One region of the Exiguobacterium sp. MH3 genome, then DNA from elsewhere that is predicted to be linked to it. Evidence: a T-box and tRNA genes for the amino acid it is inferred to sense, from the RefSeq annotation. Region 1 holds a T-box; the other regions hold tRNA genes.
What was found. The T-box of region 1 lies ahead of U719_RS11640 (valine--tRNA ligase). A T-box ahead of a tRNA ligase gene usually reads a tRNA of that ligase, here a tRNA-Val.
Positions count from the first base shown of each region.

Region 2: it encodes a tRNA-Val, which carries the amino acid that the T-box ahead of U719_RS11640 (valine--tRNA ligase) is inferred to sense. The anticodon was not compared.
Region 3: it encodes a tRNA-Val, which carries the amino acid that the T-box ahead of U719_RS11640 (valine--tRNA ligase) is inferred to sense. The anticodon was not compared.

Region 1 is NC_022794.1:2,195,236-2,198,520, reverse strand. Features, by position in the region: gene hemB (porphobilinogen synthase) at 1-524, shown strand, start outside; gene hemL (glutamate-1-semialdehyde 2,1-aminomutase) at 521-1,831, shown strand; T-box leader at 1,886-2,115, shown strand; gene U719_RS11640 (valine--tRNA ligase) at 2,166-3,285, shown strand, end outside.
Region 2 is NC_022794.1:520,575-523,859, forward strand. Features, by position in the region: gene U719_RS02615 (polysaccharide deacetylase family protein) at 1-649, opposite strand, end outside; gene yhfH (protein YhfH) at 979-1,125, opposite strand; gene U719_RS02620 (nitroreductase family protein) at 1,311-1,937, shown strand; tRNA gene U719_RS02625 (tRNA-Val) at 2,077-2,149, shown strand; gene U719_RS02630 (YdhK family protein) at 2,196-2,750, opposite strand; gene U719_RS02635 (HAMP domain-containing sensor histidine kinase) at 2,904-3,285, shown strand, end outside.
Region 3 is NC_022794.1:531,498-534,782, forward strand. Features, by position in the region: gene U719_RS02670 (efflux RND transporter permease subunit) at 1-1,466, opposite strand, end outside; tRNA gene U719_RS02675 (tRNA-Val) at 1,652-1,724, shown strand; gene U719_RS02680 (PTS transporter subunit IIC) at 1,822-2,844, opposite strand; gene U719_RS02685 (metallophosphoesterase) at 3,205-3,285, shown strand, end outside.

The sequences.
Region 1 (3,285 bases):
CCCAAGCCCGAGCAGGTGCCGACGTCATCGCGCCATCATCGATGATGGACGGATTCGTCGCAGCGATTCGTCAAGGATTAGACGAGAACGGCTTCAGCCACATTCCGGTCATGAGCTACGGTGTTAAATATGCGTCTGCTTATTACGGTCCATTCCGTGATGCAGCAAATTCGGCACCGGGAGAAGGCGACCGGAAAGGTTATCAAATGGATCCAGCAAACCGTCGCGAAGCGTTCCGCGAAGCAACAGCGGACGTTGATCAAGGAGCTGACTTCATGATCGTCAAACCTGCGCTTGCGTTCATGGATATCATTCGTGATGTGCGCGAGCGAATCGATTTACCGATCGTCGCGTATAACGTATCGGGTGAGTATGCGATGGTCAAAGCCGCAGCCTTGAACGGCTGGATCGACGAAGAACGAATCGTCCTTGAGACGATGCTTGGCTTTAAACGAGCAGGCGCTGATTTAATCATCACCTATTTCGCAAAAGACATTTGTCGTTACCTGGAGGGGTCGAAATGAGCTTAATTAACCAGAACTCAAAATCAAAAGAAGCATTCGAGCGGGCACTCCCGCTCATGCCGGGTGGTGTCAACAGCCCGGTCCGTGCTTATAAATCAGTCGGGATGACACCGATTTTCGCAGATCATGCAAAAGGATCGAAGCTCTATGACATCGACGGAAAAGAGTATATCGATTACGTCTTGTCATGGGGACCGATGATTCTCGGTCATGCCGATCCAATCGTCACGTCAGCGATCCAAGAACAAGCAACACGTGGCTGGAGCTACGGGACACCAACGGAAATCGAATCAGCGATGGCGGAAGTCGTCATCAGTCGGGTGCCGTCGGTCGAAGTCGTCCGGATGGTCAACTCAGGGACAGAAGCGACGATGGCAGCGCTTCGTCTTGCACGCGGCTACACAGGTCGGACGAAAATCCTCAAGTTCGAAGGCTGTTACCATGGTCACGGTGACTCGCTCTTGATCAAAGCAGGTTCAGGTGTCGCGACACTCGGATTACCAGATTCACCAGGCGTTCCGGCGCAAATCGCGAGCATGACGCTGACAGTTCCGTACAACGACTTGGACGCTGTCCGAATCGCGTTTGAAAAACACGGCGACGATATCGCCGGTGTCATCGTCGAACCGGCTGCTGGGAACATGGGCTTCGTGCCACCAGAACCGGGATTCCTCGAAGGCTTACGGGAAATCACGTCGGAAAACGGTGCCTTATTGATCTTTGACGAAGTCATGACTGGTTTCCGTGTCGGATTCCACTGTGCCCAAGGACATTTCGGTGTCACACCGGACATCACGTGTCTCGGTAAAGTCATCGGCGGCGGAATGCCAGTTGGTGCTTACGGCGGACGTCGCGACATCATGGAACAGATTGCACCACAAGGTCCAATCTATCAAGCGGGTACGTTATCCGGGAACCCACTCGCGATGGCAGCTGGTCTAGCGACACTGACACAATTGAAACCAGAACACTATGAAGAGTTCGACCGGAAAGCAAGCCGTCTGTCAGAAGGCTACCTGAACGCTGCAGCGAAATACAACATTCCGCTGACGACGAACCGCGCAGGTGCGATGTTCGGTGTCTTCTTTACGGATGAACGCGTCACGAACTTCGAAAAAGCGAAAACATCGAACCTTGAGATGTTCCGTTCGTATTATCAAAAGATGGCGGCGCGTGGTGTCTTCTTACCACCGTCACAATTCGAAGGTCTCTTCCTGTCGATCGCTCATACGGACGAAGACATCGAACGGACGATTGAAGCCGTCGAATTGACGTTCCAAGAACTCCAAGTTGAATTTGGTCGTTAAGCAGTTCTTGACGATTGCTTGAAGTCTCGGCTAAAATGAGTAAAGAAGAAAATGGCAACAGCGATGACGGGAAGAGTAGTCCTGTATTCGTACCGGCGTAGAGAACACATCCTTGGCTGAAAGATGTGACGGGCGAACAGGAGGAAGGTCACCCCACGAGCTGGTATCGTGAGTCTTACGAGCGATATCCGTCCTCCACACGTTACGTGGCTCGAGGGCATCCGATTTTGGATGAACTAAGGTGGTACCGCGGAAAAAAGCAACGGCTTTCTTTCGTCCTTAGCATAGGACGAGAGAAGCCGTTTTTATTATGGACAAAAAGGGAGCGATCAGGATGCAGGAATTATCAATGCCAACGAAGTATGATCCGCAGGCAACGGAAGAAAAATGGTACGACTTTTGGGAGAAAGGTGACTATTTCAAAGCCGATCAGGATCCAGAAAAAGAGCCGTACACGATCGTCATTCCACCACCGAACGTCACAGGTAAATTGCACCTTGGTCACGCGTGGGACACAACGTTACAAGACATGCTGACACGGATGAAGCGGATGCAAGGATTCGACGTTCTTTACCTACCAGGAATGGACCATGCCGGTATCGCGACGCAAGCAAAAGTCGAACAAAAACTGCGGGCAGAAGGACAATCACGTCTTGAAATGGGGCGCGAGAAATTCCTCGAGCAATCATGGGCATGGAAAGAAGAGTACGCGTCAACGATCCGTGCACAATGGGCAAAACTCGGTCTTGGACTCGACTATTCACGGGAGCGCTTCACGCTTGACGAAGGATTGTCAGAAGCGGTTCAAGAAGTCTTCGTGAAACTTTACGAAAAAGGCTTAATCTACCGCGGCGAATACATCGTTAACTGGGACCCAGCGACGAAAACAGCGATCTCGGATATCGAAGTCATCTACAAGGATATCGAAGGTGCGTTCTATCACTTCAGCTATCCACTAACGGACGGTTCAGGTCACGTTGAACTAGCGACGACACGTCCTGAGACGATGCTCGGTGATACAGCGATCGCCGTGAACCCGAAGGATGAGCGTTATGCTCACCTCGTCGGAAAAACAATCACGTTACCAATCGTTGGTCGCGAGATTCCGATTGTTGCCGATGACTATGTCGACATGGAGTTCGGTACAGGTGTCGTTAAGATCACACCAGCGCACGACCCGAACGACTTCGAAGTCGGTAACCGTCACGAGTTACCTCGTGTCCTCGTCATGAATGAAGATGGAACGATGAACGAGAACGCAGGGAAATACGAAGGCATGGATCGTTTCGAATGCCGGAAACAAATCGTTGAAGATTTAAAAGCAGAAGGTGTTCTAATCAAAATCGAACCACACTTGCACTCTGTCGGTCACTCGGAGCGTTCAGACGCGATCGTTGAGCCGTATCTCTCACTCCAATGGTTCGTTAAAATGGAACCACTCGCGCAAAAAGCAC
Region 2 (3,285 bases), 1.5 Mb from region 1:
CGAATTGATAGCCTTTTTTCTGAAGTCCGGCAACAATGGCTGGAAGTGCTTTGATGGCTTGTGGTTGTTCATGTAAGAGAATGATTTCAAATGGACGCTCTGCTCGCCGAATGACCGTATTCGCTACTTCTTTTGCACTATCTTTGTAATACCAGTCCATTGAATCGATTGACCAGTCCCACACGCGGAAGTCTGCTGAATGAATGGCAGATGCCATTTTTTTCGTGATGCCGGGATCAGAGCCATAAGGTGGTCGTGTCAAATGTGGTGTTAGCTTCGTCAACTCATGGATTTTCTTCTGAACACTTTGCATCTCTGAGACATACTTTCCTTTTTCGTACAATGTATCGTAATCGTGTGTTTCCCCGTGTAATCCGATATAGTGTCCAGCTTTAGCAGTAGCTTTGACTTCTTGCGGAAAAGCTTCTACTTGTGATCCGAGATAAAAGAAAGTAGCACGAGTCTGAAGTTGATCCAATGTTCGAAGTAAGTCCGGTGTTAATGCGGATGGACCATCCTCGAATGTTAAATAAGCGACTTTTTTCGTCACACCATTCCATTTTTCCACGCGTGCTTTTTCCATATTGACGACAGGTACTTCAGTAATGGATTTGCCTGTCGTAATGGATTGTTGTTCAGGAGTAAACACGTATCGGTAAGCGACATATCCCCCAACTCCGAGAAAGACAAGTGTGAGAAGTAAGAAAAACCGAGGTAAAAACTTTCTTTTTTTTGTACGCGGTCGTGGACCGAGTTCGCTAGCGTGGCTTGAGGTAAATGGATCCATCGTTGTCTGTCGCTCCTTTTGTCAAAAATATCATATACAGATAATGTAACATTCTGACTGTTTCTTTTGTAACAAACAGATGACAAAAAGATGACGAAAAATCGATTTTTCTAAAAAATACTGATTTATTTAGAAAGAATTTAAAAGAAATAAAAAAACAACCACTAAGTAAGTGATTGTTTCATGTGTTATTAGTGTTCTGTTACAGCACACTCATCGCATTCCGTTTGATAGGATTCACATTGTTCATCCATCTCTTTTCCGCAATGGGCACACGTCTTGACGGGAAGCTCACGATAGAATGCAGCAGATGCTTCTTGGTAAAGGGGTTGTTCCATGTGTTTTTCCTCCTTCAAAGTAAACGCAATGATCTTTTTTCTTGATTTTATTGTATTAGTACAGAAGTTGAATGTCAACTGTTGTTTTATAACAGTTAATTCATTTGAAGTACTGATAGAGGACAATGAAAAAGAGACATGCTACGATATCTAAGTAATCTGATAATGATAAGGGGGATTTATACATGACACAGACAACACTTGATACAATGCGTGTCTTAACAGAAAGACGTTCCGTTCGTCATTACGACGAAACGTTCAAGCTTTCAAAACAGGAAGTAGAAGAACTATTAGAATGGACGACAGCGGCGCCGAGTGCTTGGAATTTGCAACATTGGCATTTCACGGTCTTTCATTCGGAAGAAGCGAAGCAACAGCTTGCACCGATCGCATACAATCAGCCGGCTATCACTTCGGCTTCAGCAGTCATTGCGATCTTAGGTGATGTTCAAGCTAATCGAAACTACAATCCGGTGTACGGTCCAGCAGTAGAAGCAGGTGGCATGACAGAGGATTTATTTGATTCGATCAAGGCACAGGTAGAAGGTGCTTATCAAAGTGAAGCCTATGGGCGCGATGCGGCAATGTCGAATGCGAGCCTTGCTGCGATGCAATTGATGCTTGCGGCAGAAGCGCGTGGATTATCAACACTCGCAATGGGTGGATTCGATCATCAACGTTTTGCGGAAACGTTCATCACCGAGTCACGGTATGTACCGGTCATGTTGATTGCTGTCGGAAAAGCGGTTGAAGATGCGAAAAAGCGTCCGGCACTACGTTTACCGATTGATCAAGTGTCGACCTTCCTGTAAGTCATTCAAAATGGAGGAAGCGGGGTTCAATTCCTCCATTTTAATTTTTTTATTTTTTTTCAGAAAAAGACTTGTCAGCCTTTTAGTTTCTTGATATATTAATACATGTCCTAGCAAGTACATAACGTACTGCAAACATGATTCTGTAGCTCAGCTGGGAGAGCGCTACCTTGACAGGGTAGAGGTCGCTGGTTCGAGCCCAGTCAGAATCATACCGAAAGCCCGCTTTTCCTTTATAGGAAAAGCGGGCTTTTTTTATTATTTCTTTATCTCATCTTCTGTGACCCATTTATGGTTTTTCACCATCTCTCCACCGTCCGTCGGTTCATAGTTCACCATGTAGACCGTCGTTTCCTTTACTTCATCAATCGTCACTTTTGCTCCATCCATACCCTTCATATGATCCGCTTTGACAGTCGTTTCATCACCAACTTGCAGTGGCTTCGTTGGAACGGGATCGAGTTCTTCCTGAATGACCCATTTATGATTTTTCACCATCTTTCCACCATTGGTCGGTTTGTAACTAATCGCATAGACGACGGTATCATAAGCTCCCGCAATCGTTGCTTTAGCTCCGTTCATTCCATCCATATGATTCGTCGTCAACGTGACGTTGCTTCCTTTCGGATAAGTCGGATCACTGGCTTCCTTTAGACCAGACGGTATCTTTCCATCACTCGAATGCATCATATCTCCATGAGACATGTCGTGTGAGTCGCTATTGCTTCCTTCGTCATTTGAAGCGGATCCGCATGCACCGAGCCAAAGCGTAGAACTAAGAGCCAGTGCGGTTAACGTCAATGATTTTTTCATATTAAAATCCTCCTGAATTCACAATTCACTAGTCTTTATTACTATACCCAGCGTATGTGCAAATCGTGTGCAGATGAGGTGACAGTTTTGTTTGTCAGCGTCGATCGTGTTTTTTTTCGCTATACTAAAGTGAAGAGAAAGGGAGGAAATGTCATGCGTCGTATTTCATACTCGGTCGGAGGAATCGTGCTTGCGGCATTTTTAATTTGTGGCAGTGTGTTGTTTGGGACGTTGTATTATCAGTTATCTCAAACACGAACGCAGGAAGTAGTGGACGGTTTACTGAACCGAGGAAATACCCATCGTGATGTCCTTGTCGATTCCTATGACCAAACGACAATGCGCCATGTCAGCATGATGGAAGCAGATTCATCGTTTACTGTGGTGATCACTGATGCAGATGGAAAACAACTCGAAGCGTCACGACCTTTGTCGAATGAGATGAAAAGTGTGCTAGAGCATACGGATTTCGATTACCGTCAACAAGGAAAAATCGTGACGATGCGTGACTTTTTAATGACGGACAGTCCCATTA
Region 3 (3,285 bases), 1.5 Mb from region 1:
ATACCACCGACAAATCCAATCGGTAGGAAGACGACGACGGTCGTCAGCGTCGATGACGTGATTGCTTTTAGAATCTCTTTTGTCGATTGTTCGATGATCTCATCCGTCATACCGGATTCGGATTTTCGGACGCGCCGGAAGATGTTCTCGATGACAACGATACTATCATCGACAACACGACCGACTGCAACAGCCATCCCACCAAGTGTCATGATGTTCAGGGAGATATCTTGCCAGTTCAAGAAGATAGCGGCGATGAGTAATGATAATGGAATCGAGACGATGGCGATGATCGTCGCGCGGATATTCCGCAAGAATAACAGAACAGCGAGTGATGCGAAGAGGGCACCAAGTAATCCTTCTTTGACGAGTGTCGCAACGGACTCCTCGATATCCTTCGCTGAATCAATCCCAATCGTATAGTCGACTTGGTCGTCATATTTATTGAGAATCTTCGTGACTTCATCTGCGATTTCGACTGTATTGGCATCTTGTTTTTTCGTGATTGCCATCGATAAGGAATCTTTTAAATCGTAACGCGTTTTTTCACTTTGTTGTGAGACGGCTTCGATTTTTGCGATATCCTCTAGGCGAATCGGTTCTGCAGGTTCAGACGCCTGATCTGCAGCTGCTCCACCTGTTGTACTTGGTGGACTTTGCGTTGCACCTTGTGGTGGACCGCCAGCAGATGAACCACCTGTTTGACCGTTACTTGATGAACTAGTCGCACCTGCAGCAGGTGTCAATTGTAGATTTTTGAGTTTATCTAGATTTTCTAGTTTTTCCTCAACGCGAATCGGAATTTTCGAATCGTTTTCTGATAGCTGACCAGATGGGAACGAGACATACTTTCCATTGATTTGTTCCTTGATGCTCGAGAGCGAGAGACCCGCTTCCGTCGCTTTCTCCTTATCGACGGTGATTTGAACGAGATCATCCTTATAGCCACCAACCGAAACGCTGTTGATTCCTGGAATCTTATTAAGTTCAGGTTCGATATCTTCCTTTAGGATTTTTTCGATGTCTTTACCATCCTTACTAAAGAAAGAGATGTTATAGATTGGGAATGAACCAAATGACAAACGATTCAATTTCGTCGTTGCTTCCTCCGGTAGATTCGCATCTTGGATGGCAGCATCGATTTGTTGTTCGACCTTATCCATATCAGTATCGAACGGGAATTCGATGTTTAAGATACCGATACTTTCGTAAGAAGAACTTGTTAGCTTGGTAGCCCCTTCAATTCCTTTTAGAGAAGTTTCAAGCTTTGAGACGACTTGTTTATCGACATCGTCAGGTGATGCACCAGGGTAAACCGCTTCGATTGAAATCTGAGGAAACTCGATTTCCGGGAACTGGTCGACTTTTAATTGTGAGAAGGAATACACGCCTCCTAAAATCAATAGGATTGCAATGATGAAGACAGCAACCGAGTTCTTCAAACTAAATCGGGTTAAAAAGTTCATATGAACGCTCCTTTCTTTTTATATGTGCTTATTTACATAGTAGAGGACACTCATAGAACCCGCAACTTTAAAACTGTTTTTATTTAAAAAGATCTTTTTGAAAAAAGATAATTTTTTTATGAAAAAGGCTTTACACTTTTCGATATGCTGCTATAATAAAAACATACCCAGTAACAACACAGCATGATTCTGTAGCTCAGCTGGGAGAGCGCTACCTTGACAGGGTAGAGGTCGCTGGTTCGAGCCCAGTCAGAATCATACCGAAATCGTTCCTTTTCGAAGGGACGATTTTTTTTGCGTTAAAAAAACTATTCCCGAAATCAATCAGGAATAGTTGGAAGGGAGGTAAATTGTTTTATTGAATTTCGAGGTGAAGATCGCCACGCTTCGTCCACCCTGCGACGGTCGTCAATCGATAGAAGACGAGCGTCAAGACGCCAGGTAGAACGACACCAGTCAAGAAGAAGACGAGGAACGCCTGAGGACCTTGGTTGACGAAAATATTGAGTGGGGCAATCATCGAATTTAATCCAAGTCCTGCGAGTTCGTACGGTACTTTCAAAGAGAGAAGAAGCGTCGCGACAGGAGCTGAAATCATCGCTGCGAGAAACGGTGCAACGACAAGACGTGGATTTTTAACGATATTCGGGAATTGTACTTTAGGTGTTACAAAGAATGAAGCAATCAAACCACCTGGATCCGTCTGACGGTATGCCATCAACGTGAAGCCGACGAATTGAGCGGAACAGCCAATCAGTGCAGCGGCACTTGCTACAGGATCAAGTTGCAAAGCGATAGCGAGTGCAGCGGACGAAGCAGGAGACATCAATAAGACACTAAAGATGAGTGCGATGACAAGAGAAGTTGCGATTGGAGATGATTCAACGGATGCTGTGATCATGGCACTGAATTTTGTAAGGAGTGGTGTCGTGACGGCAGCAGCACCGATTCCAGTCACGCCGCCAGCAAGGACAGCACTCATCGGGATCACCATCATGTCAAATTTCGTTTTTCCAGTCATGCGTTTTCCGACGTATACAGCGACAGCAGCTGCGAGTAACGCACTGATTGGCTGACCGGGTACAAGAACGAGTCCAGAAGCAGTCGATTGAAGAGCGGCACCACCAATCGTCGCTGCGATCATCGCGCTGAACAGGACAAGTGTGTTTCCTCCGAGCTGAAAGGCAATACCGGCACCAAGCGCAGGGGCGAGTAGTACTTTTGCGACACCACCAATCGTCAGTAGCATTTGGATATGTAGAAGATTTCCGAGCGTCTCAATCAGGAGTCCGACACCGAGTGTTACAAGAACGGCATTTGCCATTCCAGCTGATACTTTTACCATTCGATCCATCGCATATTCTTTCAACGTTGTCATCCTCTCTATCTATCTCTATTTTTTGCCATGAAAAAAGCCTATCCGTTTTTGGGATAGGCGCCACTCATTCTGTGCGGGCGCCTCATTCGATGCATCGAAAGAAGGGCCCAAAAATCATTTCCGTTTCATCATCGGAAAAGTTTTCAGTCCCTCATGCATAGAATAATCAGTCGGCCGACTTGGTTAAATGGCTGTTGCGTCGGAATCATTCGATCGTGCCCCTCTCTGTGAATTTTTCTAAGCCTAACATGCTCTTGATTAATAATCAATATTTTCTGACAATTTATTTTTTCCTGAAATCTGACAGGAATTCACGGTATCATCGGGAAATCCTAATGTACCAACAATGGAGGCGTTTACATGAAAGTGATGCTTTTTACAGATATTCATGGTAATGCATCAGCATTACGTGCAGTATTGTCCTATCTTGATCAACAACCA